2 regions of the [Bacillus] caldolyticus genome follow, and region 1 is predicted to be linked to the other one. Evidence: a T-box and tRNA genes for the amino acid it is inferred to sense, from the RefSeq annotation. Region 1 holds a T-box; the other holds one or more tRNA genes.
What was found. A T-box is a leader RNA that pairs with one kind of tRNA and senses whether it is charged. The one in region 1 lies ahead of CWI35_RS15085 (valine--tRNA ligase), so its partner is inferred to be a tRNA-Val.
Positions count from the first base shown of each region.

Region 2: it encodes a tRNA-Val, which carries the amino acid that the T-box ahead of CWI35_RS15085 (valine--tRNA ligase) is inferred to sense. The anticodon was not compared.

Region 1 is NZ_CP025074.1:2,910,578-2,917,576, reverse strand. Features, by position in the region: gene CWI35_RS15085 (valine--tRNA ligase) at 1-2,612, opposite strand, end outside; T-box leader at 2,713-2,948, opposite strand; gene CWI35_RS15080 (hypothetical protein) at 3,088-3,276, shown strand; gene ysxE (spore coat protein YsxE) at 3,315-4,346, opposite strand; gene spoVID (stage VI sporulation protein D) at 4,390-5,439, opposite strand; gene hemL (glutamate-1-semialdehyde 2,1-aminomutase) at 5,558-6,847, opposite strand; gene hemB (porphobilinogen synthase) at 6,864-6,999, opposite strand, start outside.
Region 2 is NZ_CP025074.1:2,623,983-2,630,981, reverse strand. Features, by position in the region: gene CWI35_RS13700 (ExeA family protein) at 1-674, opposite strand, end outside; partial or broken gene CWI35_RS13695 (IS481 family transposase) at 667-1,918, opposite strand; gene CWI35_RS13690 (DUF6431 domain-containing protein) at 2,059-2,616, opposite strand; gene CWI35_RS13685 (hypothetical protein) at 3,000-3,230, opposite strand; tRNA gene CWI35_RS13680 (tRNA-Leu) at 3,363-3,447, opposite strand; tRNA gene CWI35_RS13675 (tRNA-Cys) at 3,509-3,582, opposite strand; tRNA gene CWI35_RS13670 (tRNA-Gly) at 3,592-3,663, opposite strand; tRNA gene CWI35_RS13665 (tRNA-Gln) at 3,669-3,743, opposite strand; tRNA gene CWI35_RS13660 (tRNA-His) at 3,760-3,832, opposite strand; tRNA gene CWI35_RS13655 (tRNA-Trp) at 3,850-3,923, opposite strand; tRNA gene CWI35_RS13650 (tRNA-Tyr) at 3,931-4,015, opposite strand; tRNA gene CWI35_RS13645 (tRNA-Thr) at 4,022-4,097, opposite strand; tRNA gene CWI35_RS13640 (tRNA-Phe) at 4,405-4,480, opposite strand; tRNA gene CWI35_RS13635 (tRNA-Asp) at 4,653-4,728, opposite strand; tRNA gene CWI35_RS13630 (tRNA-Met) at 4,734-4,810, opposite strand; tRNA gene CWI35_RS13625 (tRNA-Val) at 4,953-5,028, opposite strand; tRNA gene CWI35_RS13620 (tRNA-Glu) at 5,038-5,109, opposite strand; tRNA gene CWI35_RS13615 (tRNA-Ser) at 5,124-5,214, opposite strand; tRNA gene CWI35_RS13610 (tRNA-Asn) at 5,219-5,293, opposite strand; rRNA gene CWI35_RS13605 (23S ribosomal RNA) at 5,543-6,999, opposite strand, start outside.

The sequences.
Region 1 (6,999 bases):
ACGGCTTCGCGTTTTTCCATGTAATCTTGCCGCTTGCGCCGCTCTTCTTCGACGACATGAGCCGGCGCTTTCGCCAAAAATCCTTCGTTCGCCAGTTTCTTTTCGACGCGCTCGACTTCTTTGTTCCATTTGTCAAGCTCTTTTTCAAGCCGCTTAATTTCCTCCTCAATATTGATCAATCCTTCAAGCGGCATGATGAGCTCGGCGCCGGTGACGACCGCCGTCATCGCTTTGTCCGGCGCGGGAACGTTTGTATCGATCAAGAGCTCGCTCGGGTTGCAGAACCGCTCAAGATAGGCGCGGTTTTTCATGAGCGCCGCCCGCACTTGTTCATCTTTCACCTTAATATAGAGCGCAATCGGCTTGCTCGGCGGCGTGTTCACTTCGGCGCGGACGTTGCGGACGGCGCGGATGATGTCGACGAGCATCCGCATTTCTTCCGCGGCTTCTTCGTTCGACAGCTCAGGGCGCACTTGCGGCCACGGAGCGACGGTGATCGATTCGCCTTCATGCGGCAAGTTTTGCCAAATTTCCTCGGTAATGAACGGCATGAACGGGTGAAGCAGGCGCATCGTGTTGTCGAGCACATACGCCAACACCGAACGTGTCGTCTTTTTCGCCGCCTCGTCATCACCGTACAGCGGCAGCTTTGCCATTTCGATATACCAGTCGCACAAGTCGTCCCAAATAAAGTTGTACAGCGTACGCCCCGCTTCGCCGAATTCGTATTTCTCAGCGAGCTTCGTCACCGTATCGATCGTTTCGTTGAGACGCGTTAAAATCCAATGGTCGGCGACCGTTTTTTCGCCGCTCAAATCAAGCTCCTCGTACGTCATGCCGCCCATGTTCATCAAGGCAAAGCGCGAGGCGTTCCAAATTTTGTTGGCAAAATTCCACGTCGCTTCGACTTTTTCGGTGCTGAAGCGCAAGTCTTGCCCCGGCGAGCTGCCGGTCGCCAAGAAATAGCGGAGCGCATCGGCGCCGTACTGGTCGATCACATCCATCGGATCGACGCCGTTGCCGAGCGATTTGCTCATTTTCCGCCCTTGGGCGTCGCGGACGAGGCCGTGGATGAGCACGTCTTTGAACGGACGCTTTCCGGTGAATTCAAGCCCTTGGAAAATCATGCGCGACACCCAGAAGAAAATGATGTCATAGCCGGTGACAAGCACATCAGTCGGGTAGTAGCGCTTGTAATCCGGCGAGTCGGTATCCGGCCAGCCCATTGTCGAGAACGGCCAGAGCGCCGAGCTGAACCATGTGTCGAGCACATCTGGGTCTTGCTCCCAGTTTTCGATGTCTTTCGGCGGCTCATGGTCAACGTAAATTTCGCCCGTTTCTTTATGGTACCATGCCGGGATGCGATGCCCCCACCAAAGCTGGCGCGAAATGCACCAGTCGCGGATGTTTTCAAGCCAATGCAAATACGTTTTTTCAAACCGTTCCGGCACGAACTGCACTTTTTCGTCCGTTTGCTGCAGCTTGATGGCGGCTTCGGCGAGCGGCTTCATTTTCACAAACCATTGCGTCGACAAATACGGCTCAACGACCGCGCCGCTCCGTTCGCTATGACCGACTGAGTGCACGTGCTCCTCGATTTTAAAGAGGACGCCTTGTTCTTGCAAATCGCGGACGATTTGCTTCCGGCATTCAAACCGGTCAAGCCCCTGGTATTGCATGGCGTTTTCATTCATCGTGCCGTCTTCGTTCATGACAAGAATGCGCGGCAAATTGTGGCGGTTGCCGATTTCAAAATCGTTCGGGTCGTGCGCCGGCGTAATTTTGACCGCTCCGGAGCCGAACTCCATATCGACATATTCGTCGGCAATGATCGGTATTTCGCGGCCAACGATCGGCAGTTTCACCATTTTGCCGATCAAGTGCTTGTACCGCTCGTCATCGGGGTGCACAGCGACGGCCGTATCGCCGAGCATCGTTTCCGGACGGGTCGTCGCCACTTCAATGCAGCCGGAGCCGTCGGCGAGCGGATAGCGCAAATGGTAGAGCGCGCCTTTTACTTCTTTATAAACAACCTCAATGTCCGACAAAGCGGTTTTCGTCACCGGGTCCCAGTTGATGATGTACTCGCCGCGGTAAATAAGCCCTTTCCGGTAGAGCGAGACGAACACTTCGCGCACCGCTTTTGAGAGCCCTTCATCGAGTGTGAACCGCTCGCGCGTGTAATCGAGGCCAAGCCCCAACTTCGCCCATTGGCTGCGAATATGGCCGGCGTATTCTTCCTTCCACTTCCACGTTTCTTCTAAAAATTTTTCCCGGCCTAAATCGTAGCGCGACAGCCCTTGCTGGCGCAGCTTCTCTTCCACTTTCGCCTGGGTGGCGATGCCGGCGTGATCCATTCCCGGAAGCCACAAAACGTCATACCCTTGCATCCGCTTCATGCGCGTAATGATGTCTTGCAGCGTCGTATCCCACGCGTGCCCCAGATGCAGTTTGCCGGTGACGTTGGGCGGTGGAATGACGATCGTAAACGGTCGTTTGTTCGGATCACCGGTCGCTTCAAAAAATTTTCCTTTCAGCCACCATTCGTAGCGCCCCGCTTCGACCGCGCGGTGGTCGTATTTGGGCGGCATCGACACTTCGTGCTGTGCCATGTTTCATTTCCCTCCTTCAACATGATGGACAATGCGGCCGACGGCGGCTTCCCATTGAGCAATGCCGCGCAGCCGGCAAGCAAAAAAGCCCCTTTCATCCCAAAAGGACGAAAGGAGCTGCTTTCGCGGTACCACCTTTTTTCTTAAGCCCAAAGGCTTAAGCGCTTCATTGGCATAACGGCATGATGCCGGCTTCCTCTACTCGGCAGCAGCGCCTTTCAAAGAAGCAGCTCAAGGGCGACCTTCCAGCAGCCGTCATCCTAGGAAATCTCGCAGCTTCTGATTTCCCTCTCTGCAGGCGCGGACCGCTGTACTCCTCCCCGTCTTCGCTTTTGTCATCATTGTTCGATTATTATACTACCATTGTCCATCATCTTTGCCAAGTTTTTATTTATTTATTCCATCCGTGTGCATTTGGTGACAAACCACCGCACGTTTCATATTGTATAGTAAACCGGAGAAGGAGGGAATGTCGATGCGGCGATTCAACCCGTATTCGTGGCCGCCGTGGCTTCGGCAAGTGCGCGCCGTCTGCGCCCAAGTGATCATCCCGCTCACCATTTTTCAAGCGATCCGCACTATTTTTCTGCCAACGACGTTTGATGTCATTTTATTGGCCATCTTCGTTTTCATTGCCGTGGCGCTCCATCTGGAATGGATTTAGTGGGACGCCATTTTGTTTGGGCTGGATTCAAAATCGATTTAACCATTGCTGCTTTCATCCGCCGGCGGTTCGTTGTCCACCGCTTCTTCCTGCTGCCGCGCGGCGTCGCGTTGGACAAGGTGCATAACGAGCGCCTCCATATTTTTGAACGCCAAATAACGACGCTGCAACGCGGCCACATATTCCCGTTCGTTCCGCTCGTTCCGCGAAGCGGCCTCATACCGCTCCAAACAGCGGACAAACCCACGCGGCTCCGCCAAATGGCTGTATAAAAACGCCCGCTCCCCGTCGGACAGCGGCAGCTCCTTCTCGTACTCCCCCATCCCTTCAAGCCACTCGCGCCCAAGCGGCGGCATTGTCTGTACGTGAAAACGGAGCGCGGCGATCACATCAAAGAGCGGCGAATTCCAATGCGCCCGCTCCCAACTGATCCAATACGGCGGGATATAGTGGGAGAGGCGCGCTTTGCCGTGCACCCAGGCGATGCGCCATTGCTTCGTCTCTTTGAGCGTCTCTTCCCACACATCGAGCCGTTCTTCAGCGAACGAGTACGCGCGCATCACCTCATGAAAATAGGTGCAGCATTGGAGCTGAAACGGAGACATGTACCACGCCGCTTCGTACCGCTCAATCCGTTCTTCCCAAACCATCCGCGCCCGTTGCCATTCGTCCTTTTTTTGCTTTCGGTACGCCGCCGCCTCTTCCTCACTCACCTCGATCGTACGGACGGTGGCGCGATGGAGGCGGGCGAGCTCGCGAAAAAAGGCGTCCACCGCATCCTTCTCCACCTTTGATTCGCCGTCATGCCATGCTTGCAAATAATAAAGACGGCCGCCTTCTGTGGCAAACAGCGACCGCCGCCGCGTCAGGTAAAGCGGGAGACAACGGGGGCCGCCATGCTGAAGAGACTGCCAAACGGCGGCGGCTTCTTGCTCGCTTTCAAGCGGCTTTAAAGCGAAAACGCCGCGGTTCGTGTATACCTTGACGGCTTTGCCTCGCTGCTCAATGCGCACTGGACGAAGACCGTACTGGGCGAGCACAGCATCATATCGGTCAGACTGTGAGGTCATCGTTACGCCCCCTTATCCGCAAAAGAAACGGAAAGCGTCCCTTTCATGAGAAAGGACGGCTTCCCGCCATGGCCGGAATATACAGCAGCTGCCCCTCGTGCACGTCATCTGGGCTTTCCAAATCATTGGCGCGCAAAAGCTGTGAGACGGTCACATCATACCGTTCGGCAATCTTGTCCAATGAATCTCCTTGCTGGACGATGCAAATTTTCAGTTTCGTAAACTCTTCCTCCTCGCTTTTCGCAAACAGTTTCGTCAAGTAAAGCGCATTTTCGCTTTTTGTTTTCGTTTCTTCTTCTTCCTCAACCGCCTTTTTCGCCGCCCCGATCGATACCTTCGCCTCAGTTGGCGGCAGCAGCGAAGCGATGTCTTCCTCCGTCTGTGCGCTGACCGCCTTCGTTTCCGTCTCAAGCGGCAAAAACGGCTCTTTGGCCTCCTCTTCTTCCTCAGCCTCCGTTTCTTCATGACGCATGGCGGCCGGCTCCATGGCGGAAACCGTCGTTTCGTCGGCGGCAAAAGCCGGCTGTTCATCCGCCTCATCGGTGAGATCATCCACGGAAGCAAACGCTTCCTCACCGGCCGCTTCCTTGCGGGCGATTGATTCAAACGGGGCAAACAGCGGCTCATCGTCCTCCTCATCGTCCGGCAAATCATCGTCAAGCGGCGCTTCACTGATGCCGCTGATCGAAATGTCGGCAGTGATCAGCAATCTTCCGTTTTCATCCAAATCATAATCAAACGATTCAACCGTCACGTACACATCCTCAAGGGAACGAATGCGGTTTTTTGGAATCGTAATATCGATTGGAAAGCGGTGCGACAGTTCGCTGATCCCGTCTTCGCGCACCGAAATGTGCTGAATGAACCGATAACCAGCCAGCTCAAACACGTCGTCATCCGCTTCAGCCTGCTCTTCGCCCGCTTGGCGGAATTCGCCGCTCAACTCAAGCGCGCCGCGGATCGTAATATATTGGTCGTACTCATCGACGGAAATGACCGGATCAAGAGAAATGGATAAAAACTCGGCGACTTCCTGTCCTCTTTTAAACCAGACCGATTCTTCCAATGAAAAACGCAAATACGATTGCTCCAACCGGGCCTCCTCCTTCCGTCCCTTTGGCAAATGGTTTCTATGACATTATCCATTGTATGAACGGAAACGAGGCGGTATGATAAAAAATTGGGCTGCCGACGGTCGGCAGCCCCTTTCCTTATCCGCGCAGACGGGCAAACACCCGCTCAGCAGCGGCAATCGTATATTCAATATCATCATCACTGTGCGCCGTCGACAAAAACAGCCCTTCAAATTGCGACGGCGGCAGGAAAATGCCTTCATTCGCCATTTCCCGATAATAGGCGGCAAACAGCTCCAAGTCGGACGTTTTCGCTGTCTCGTAGTTGACCACCGGCTCGTTCGTGAAGAAAAAGCCGATCATCGACCCAGCGCGGTTGATCGTATGCGGGATGTCGTATTTCTCTGCTGCCTGATGAAGCCCATCCGCAAGGCGCGCCGCTTTGCGGCCAAGCTCTTCGTACGTTTCCGGCGTCAGCTGGCGTAGCGTCTCGTACCCGGCCGTCATGGCGAGCGGATTGCCGGAGAGCGTGCCGGCTTGGTACACCGGCCCGCTCGGCGCGACAAGCTCCATGATCTCGGCTTTGCCCCCGTACGCCCCGACCGGCAAGCCGCCGCCGATCACTTTGCCAAGGCACGTCAAATCCGGCTCAATGCCATAATACCCTTGGGCGCAGTGGTAATCGACGCGGAACCCGGTCATGACCTCGTCGAAAATCAATAAGGCTCCGTATTGTTTCGTCACCTCGCGCAGCCCTTCCAAAAAGCCAGGCACTGGCGGAACGACGCCCATGTTGCCGGCGACCGGTTCGACGATCACCGCGGCGATGTCTTCGCCAAACCGCTCAAACGCATAGCGGACGCTGTCCAAATCGTTGTACGGCACCGTGATGGTATGCTGGGCGACCGATTCCGGCACGCCCGGGCTGTCCGGCAGGCCGAGCGTCGCCACGCCAGAGCCGGCTTTAATGAGCAGCGAATCGCCATGGCCATGGTAGCTGCCTTCAAATTTGATAATTTTGTTGCGCTTCGTGTAGCCGCGCGCTAAGCGGAGGGCGCTCATCGTCGCCTCGGTGCCGGAGTTGACCATCCGCACGATTTCCACCGACGGCACCCGCTCAATCACGAGCTTAGCGAGCTCATTTTCAAGCAATGTCGGAGCGCCAAAGCTCGTCCCTTGTTCCGCCACGCGCTTCAACGCTTCCACGACCTGCGGGTTGGCATGCCCTAAAATGAGCGGCCCCCATGACAGTACGTAATCAATGTACTCATTGCCGTCAATATCGTAAATTTTCGCTCCTTGGCCGCGCGCCATAAAAATCGGCGTCATCCCGACCGACTTGAAGGCGCGCACCGGGCTGTTCACCCCGCCCGGCATCAATTTCACCGCTTCTTCGTATGCTGCCTTTGACCGTTCATAGCTCCGCATCATTCCGCCCTCCTCTCTATTCAGCCAGCCAGCGGGCGACATCTTTGGCAAAATACGTAATGATCAAATCCGCGCCCGCCCGTTTCATCCCTGTCAACATTTCCATGACGACCGGCTTCTCATCGATCCAGCCGTTTTGCGCCGCCGCTTTG
Region 2 (6,999 bases), 290 kb from region 1:
TGCAGGGCAATCTCCTCTAACGCCGATGGAGTGAAGATCGGATGCTTCGCCCCGGCCTGTTTCATCCGATGCTCGATGTAGCCCGCCACCTCTTCCCTCTCCAGCGGCCCCATCCGGTATCGCATGATGATCCGTTGGTCGAGAGGGTGGTGCTGATTGAGCCGCAGCTTCCCCTGTAAATGGGGCAGCCCGGCCAACATCAAGACAAATGGGTTGGTCGAATCCATCTCAAAGTTGAACAAGATGGCGATGTCCTGTAAAAATGCATCCTTTGCTAAATGCATCTCGTCCAAAATGAACACCGGCGTGATCCGTCGTTCATGATACAATCGCTCGATCGCCTGCTGGATTTGGCGGAAGAGATCTACCTTGCGGTACTTCGGTTCCTCTCCTAATCCCAAGGCCAGTCCACGGTAAAAATCCATCACGCCTCCGGTGGATAACGGAAAGTAGACGACATGATACAATGATGGATTCAATGACTCTTTCAGCGCCCGAAGGGCGAACGTCTTGCCCGCCCCCGGCTCTCCGATTAACAGCCCGATCCCCCGGGTTCGTTTCACGTACTCCAGCGCCCGCAACGCTTCCTGAAACGGCGCCCCTTGATACGCCTCGGACGGGTCTGTTTCTTTCGCAAACGGCTCCCGCGAAAGGGAGTAAAACGATTTATACACCGTGTTCTCCCTCCTTCGCCGGAATCGCCGCAAACGGGGACCGATGGCGTTTTACATAGGCGTTGTCCTCCAAACGAACCCGAACGGCCTCCGCCACCTTCCTTCCATCTTCGTACACATAGACGCCCCGTTCGTCATAGCGGAGTTCAATCGATTGCCCAATGAACCGGGGCGGCACTTCGTATAGCTGTTTATTCAGGGTGATCGTGCCATCGGCTTTCACCTTGCGGTGCTCCCGTTTCAGAAAAATCGCGTCCAGCCAATCGATGTCTTCGATCCACACCACTCGTTCCACTTGGGACTGAAACACCTCATGCGGCGTTTTTCCGTCCAGTGAGGCGTGCGGTTTTCGATGATACTCTTCTTCAAGCCACTTCCAAAAACGCTCGTTCAACTCGTCAAGCGACTTCGGCGGATTCAGCTCTAACAGCGGATAAAACCGTGTCTGTACGGTGTGGAAGAACCGTTCGATTTTCCCTTTGCTTTGCGGGTCATACGGCTGGGTGTGGATGAGCGTAATCCCCATCTCGGCGCACGCATACTGCAGCACCTCGGACCGATACATTTTCCCGTTGTCCGAGTAAATGCGCTTCGGCTTCCCGCAACGAAGCACCGCTTCCTTCGTGACGATCCGCAGCCCGTCAAACTTCTCCGAAGGGAAACTATACGTACGGCACAAACCGCGAGCAGTCATCGATATAGGCGATCAAAAACGTTTTCTGGGCTTTCCCATTGACTCGAATCGTTGGTCCATGGGATAAGTCCCCTTGCCAAAGCTCATTGATCTGGTCATACGCAAAACGCTTTCGCTCCGGCATGGGCAAGATTTCTTTTCCCACCAGGTTGTGTTTTTTCAACAATCGGTATATAGTAAAGTAAGAGGTATGGTTTTCTGGGATTTCCCCCTGCTCGATCAGGTGTTCGTAGAACACCGTCACGGGCATGGTGGGATGTTCTTTTCTTAGGGCTAAAATATGATCCTCATCATCGGGCGACAGACGCCTTGAGTGGCCGCGGTCCGAACGGCGCTTCGGCTTTAAGGCGTCAAAGCCCCCTTTTTTGTATCGGGTGCACCAATCGAGGATCGTCTTGGCTGCGATTCGTTTGTCGCCCTGGTGGGGAACATGGTGCACTCGCTCGCTCACCTCTTTCAGATACGTCTTCGGTTCCACCTGCCCATTCACCAACGGAGCGATTAGCCCGTACCGAAACAGGGCAATGTCGTGTCTCATCGACTCATCCATTCGAATCTCCTCCTTGTCTCACTTGGAATCAGGACCGTTCCGGTCCGTCTGCCCTTATCGTACCGGATCGCTTTTTCTCCGTCGATAGGAAAGGTTTGTGGGAACCTCAACTATTTCCAATTTAGGATATGTATGTAAAATCAGGATCCCATTTGATTCGCAAAAGGGTGTCGGAATCCGTCCTCCCACATGTCTCTGATGACCGAATCAAGACCGTGTTTCTCCAACGTCCGGATCCACCAGGAAGCCCGTTCCTTTTCTTTTTTCACGATAGGGCCTATGATCCTCCACCGCCTCGCAAAAAAGCTATGATGGCTTGATAGGTTTCGGCAGAACCGTCGGACATAAAAGATGATGCCGTCCTTTGTCAGGAGGAACGGAGCCCGGTTCGTCCCCTCGATCAATCCCAACTGCTCTTTCACGACTTGCCATATGGCGGACAACGTATACTGAAAATACGGGAGGAGAAAGGAAGGCAGCACACTCACCGTCTTTAAGCATTCCCGACAGCGATACCGGACAATCCAAATGCGATCATCACCATGTGGGGTCAATGCGTTTCGCTCATAGTAACCGTGGCGGTGCAACGGGCGCTTGGCCCGGCAATGCGGACACTTTTTCAGAAGAGGGAAGTCGTTTTCTTTTCCACGCTCTGCATACGTTTGGACGTCAATGCCAAAGTCATGAAATTGAATCACGTCCTCCTCCCCCTCCTATGAACCGATGGATTTTCTCTTCCGAAATAATTCACAAAAAATTTAGCACATTCTTTCAGAAAAGGGGAGAGGGCTTTCTGAAGGAATGTGCAAAAAAATGGCTCTTTTGTTCCGAAATAAAGTGATAATTTACATTAACTGTTGAAATCTTTAATTTAATAAGAACATCAGAGACCTCAATACAATGGTCTCTTTGCTTTTAGTCAAAAATCAACAATTAGCAATAACAGACAACCAATAAAAATTGGCACATCGACGAATGAAATAACAAAAAAGTTATCCACAGTTATTTCAGGATAGAGCCTAAGCTTAATCGTCCTTTCTTAAAATTTTCCTCATCAGTCCGATTATGATTTTATTGATTTCTATAGCTTCATTATCAAGCTCTGTGAATTTTTGTTCATCAATATAGCCGAGCCGTTTTGCAATTTTCTTAGTTCGCAATCCTCAATAAATATCTCTAACAATTCCTCAAATGTGTATTCAATTTCTGCGTTGTCATCAGATATTAGCAATAACTCCTCACGACTTAGCTCTCCTCTTCTTCCTCTCTTGCTCTTTCTCTGCAATTCTCTCTCATTTTCTATTCTTCCCACTTTCCATTTCACCTCACCGAACACGATTGTACGCACACGATTTTCTTCTCTCGAATCGTATTCGGTAAATAAAAAACAAGGGATTCCACTTACGTGAAACCCCTTGTCCCTAAAGCCTTTTCCCTATTTCGATGCCGATGGTGGGAGTCGAACCCACACGGGGGGTTACCCCACACGATTTTGAGTCGTGCGCGTCTGCCAATTCCGCCACATCGGCGCGACATGTATTATTCTATCACATTACTTCATGTCTGTCAACACTTTTTATATTCATTAGATGGAGGCGGCACCCGGATTCGAACCGGGGGTAAAGGTTTTGCAGACCTCTGCCTTACCACTTGGCTATGCCGCCTTGATCGAGAGCGGAAGACGGGACTCGAACCCGCGACCCCCACCTTGGCAAGGTGGTGTTCTACCACTGAACTACTTCCGCATCATTGGCTGGGGTAGCTGGATTCGAACCAACGCATCACGGAGTCAAAGTCCGTTGCCTTACCGCTTGGCTATACCCCAATGCCGGAAAGTGAAGGGCGACTAGTGGGAATCGAACCCACGCATGCCAGAGCCACAATCTGGTGCGTTAACCACTTCGCCATAGTCGCCATAATGATAATCAAAATGGCAGGGGCAGTAGGAATCGAACCCACACCGGAGGTTTTGGAGACCTCTGTTCTACCATTAAACTATGCCCCTTTAATCATGGTGGAGGGGGACGGATTCGAACCGCCGAACCCAAAGGGAGCGGATTTACAGTCCGCCGCGTTTAGCCACTTCGCTACCCCTCCAAAGAATGGTGCCGACTGCAGGACTTGAACCCGCAACCTACTGATTACGATTCAGTTGCTCTACCAATTGAGCTAAGTCGGCATAAAACAAATGCAAGAAGGTGGCTCATTGTTGTGCTCTGTGCCTCTTCCTCTACAAGCTGATTCGAGGAAGCAGGATGCGTCGAGGCAACTCGAAGCCGACTCGACGAAGCAAGTGCTCGTCTCTACCAATTGAGCTAAGTCGGCATAATTATGATATAAATCGTGGCTCATTGTTCATTTGTTGTGTCCCTTCCTCTACCAGCCAATTCGAAGAAGCTGGGTGCGTCGGGACAACTCGCAATCGATTCGATGAAGCGGATGCTCGTCTCTGCCAATAGAGCTAAGTCAGCTTGCTATCAATTATATGGTGGCTCGGGACGGAATCGAACCGCCGACACAAGGATTTTCAGTCCTTTGCTCTACCGACTGAGCTACCGAGCCATATATTATTTTTTAACTCGCTCGTTGAATTGCTCTGTGCCTCTTCCTCTACCAGCTGATTCAAAGACGCTCGATGCGTCGAGGCAACTCGAAGCGAATTCGATGAAGCGGATGCTCGTCTCTACCGAATGAGCTACCGAGCCATACCATATTTTTCGTGATTTTGGAACAATGGCGGTCCCGACGGGACTCGAACCCGCGATCTCCTGCGTGACAGGCAGGCATGTTAACCACTACACTACGGGACCAATTTTGGTTGCGGGGGCAGGATTTGAACCTGCGACCTTCGGGTTATGAGCCCGACGAGCTACCGGACTGCTCCACCCCGCGATGATAAGAAAGTAAGTTGATGTTCACAATGCTTTTGGTGTTGTTGTCCGTTGCCTCTTCCTCTACAAGCTGATTCAAAGATGCTGGATGCGTCGGGACAACTCGCGATGAATGAGAAAGCAAGTCAGCTTTTATATTAAGATGGTGGAGGATGACGGGATCGAACCGCCGACCCCTTGCTTGTAAGGCAAGTGCTCTCCCAGCTGAGCTAATCCTCCACAAAGAAGTGACCCGTACGGGATTCGAACCCGTGTTACCGCCGTGAAAGGGCGGTGTCTTAACCACTTGACCAACGGGCCATGCTGATGGATCATGGCGGAGAGCAAGGGATTCGAACCCTTGAGGCGCTATTCACGCCTACACGATTTCCAATCGTGCTCCTTCGACCACTCGGACAGCTCTCCACGATGGCTCCGCAGGCAGGATTCGAACCTGCGACCAATCGGTTAACAGCCGATTGCTCTACCACTGAGCTACTGCGGAATCATAACGACGGTCAATTCTCCCAACAAGATGTCCTGCCTCTTCCTCTGCCAGCCGATTCAAAGAAGCTGGATGCGTCGAGGCAACTCGCAGTTCATCCGATGATGCAAATGCTCGTCACTGAGCTGCTGCGAAATGACATCTCTTTAGACATTTACTATTATAATGATTCGCGCTGAGCTGTCAAGAGTTTTTTCATTCCTTCAAAACTAGATAACCGTTGGAAGAAGCCGCTCGCCTGCGCTTTTCTTGGTTAAGCCCTCGATCGATTAGTATCCGTCAGCTCCACGTGTCGCCACGCTTCCACCTCGGACCTATCGACCTCGTCATCTTCGAGGGATCTTACCCGCTTTGCGCGGTGGGAAATCTCATCTTGAGGGGGGCTTCACGCTTAGATGCTTTCAGCGCTTATCCCGTCCGCACATAGCTACCCAGCGGTGCCCCTGGCGGGACAACTGGTACACCAGCGGTGCGTCCATCCCGGTCCTCTCGTACTAAGGACAGCTCCTCTCAAATTTCCTGCGCCCGCGACGGATAGGGACCGAACTGTCTCACGACGTTCTGAACCCAGCTCGCGTACCGCTTTAATGGGCGAACAGCCCAACCCTTGGGACCGACTACAGCCCCAGGATGCGATGAGCCGACATCGAGGTGCCAAACCTCCCCGTCGATGTGGACTCTTGGGGGAGATCAGCCTGTTATCCCCGGGGTAGCTTTTATCCGTTGAGCGATGGCCCTTCCATGCGGAACCACCGGATCACTAAGCCCGACTTTCGTCCCTGCTCGACCTGTCCGTCTCGCAGTCAAGCTCCCTTGTGCCTTTGCACTCTCCGAATGATTTCCAACCATTCTGAGGGAACCTTTGGGCGCCTCCGTTACCTTTTGGGAGGCGACCGCCCCAGTCAAACTGCCCACCTGACACTGTCTCCCACCCCGCTAAGGGGTGCGGGTTAGAATTTCAATACCGCCAGGGTGGTATCCCACCGCCGCCTCCACCGAAGCTGGCGCTCCGGCTTCCCAGGCTCCCACCTATCCTGTACAAGCGATACCAAAATTCCATATCAGGCTGCAGTAAAGCTCCACGGGGTCTTTCCGTCCTGTCGCGGGTAACCTGCATCTTCACAGGTAGTATAATTTCACCGGGTCTCTCGTTGAGACAGCGCCCAAGTCGTTACACCTTTCGTGCGGGTCGGAACTTACCCGACAAGGAATTTCGCTACCTTAGGACCGTTATAGTTACGGCCGCCGTTTACTGGGGCTTCGGTTCGCACCTTCGCTTCCGCTAAGCGCTCCCCTTAACCTTCCAGCACCGGGCAGGTGTCAGCCCCTATACGTCGCCTTTCGGCTTCGCAGAGACCTGTGTTTTTGATAAACAGTCGCTTGGGCCTTTTCACTGCGGCTCTTCAGGGCTCTTCACCCCAAAGAGCACCCCTTCTCCCGAAGTTACGGGGTCATTTTGCCGAGTTCCTTAACGAGAGTTCTCCCGCGCGCCTTAGGATTCTCTCCTCGCCTACCTGTGTCGGTTTGCGGTACGGGCACCTCTTCCCTCGCTAGAGGCTTTTCTTGGCAGTGTGAAATCGGGGACTTCCGGATGACTCCGTCGCCGTCACCGCTTGGCCTTACAATCCGCGGATTTGCCTACGGATCAGCCTTGCGGCTTGGACAGGCTCTTCCAGCCGCCTGCTCGCCCTATCCTCCTGCGTCCC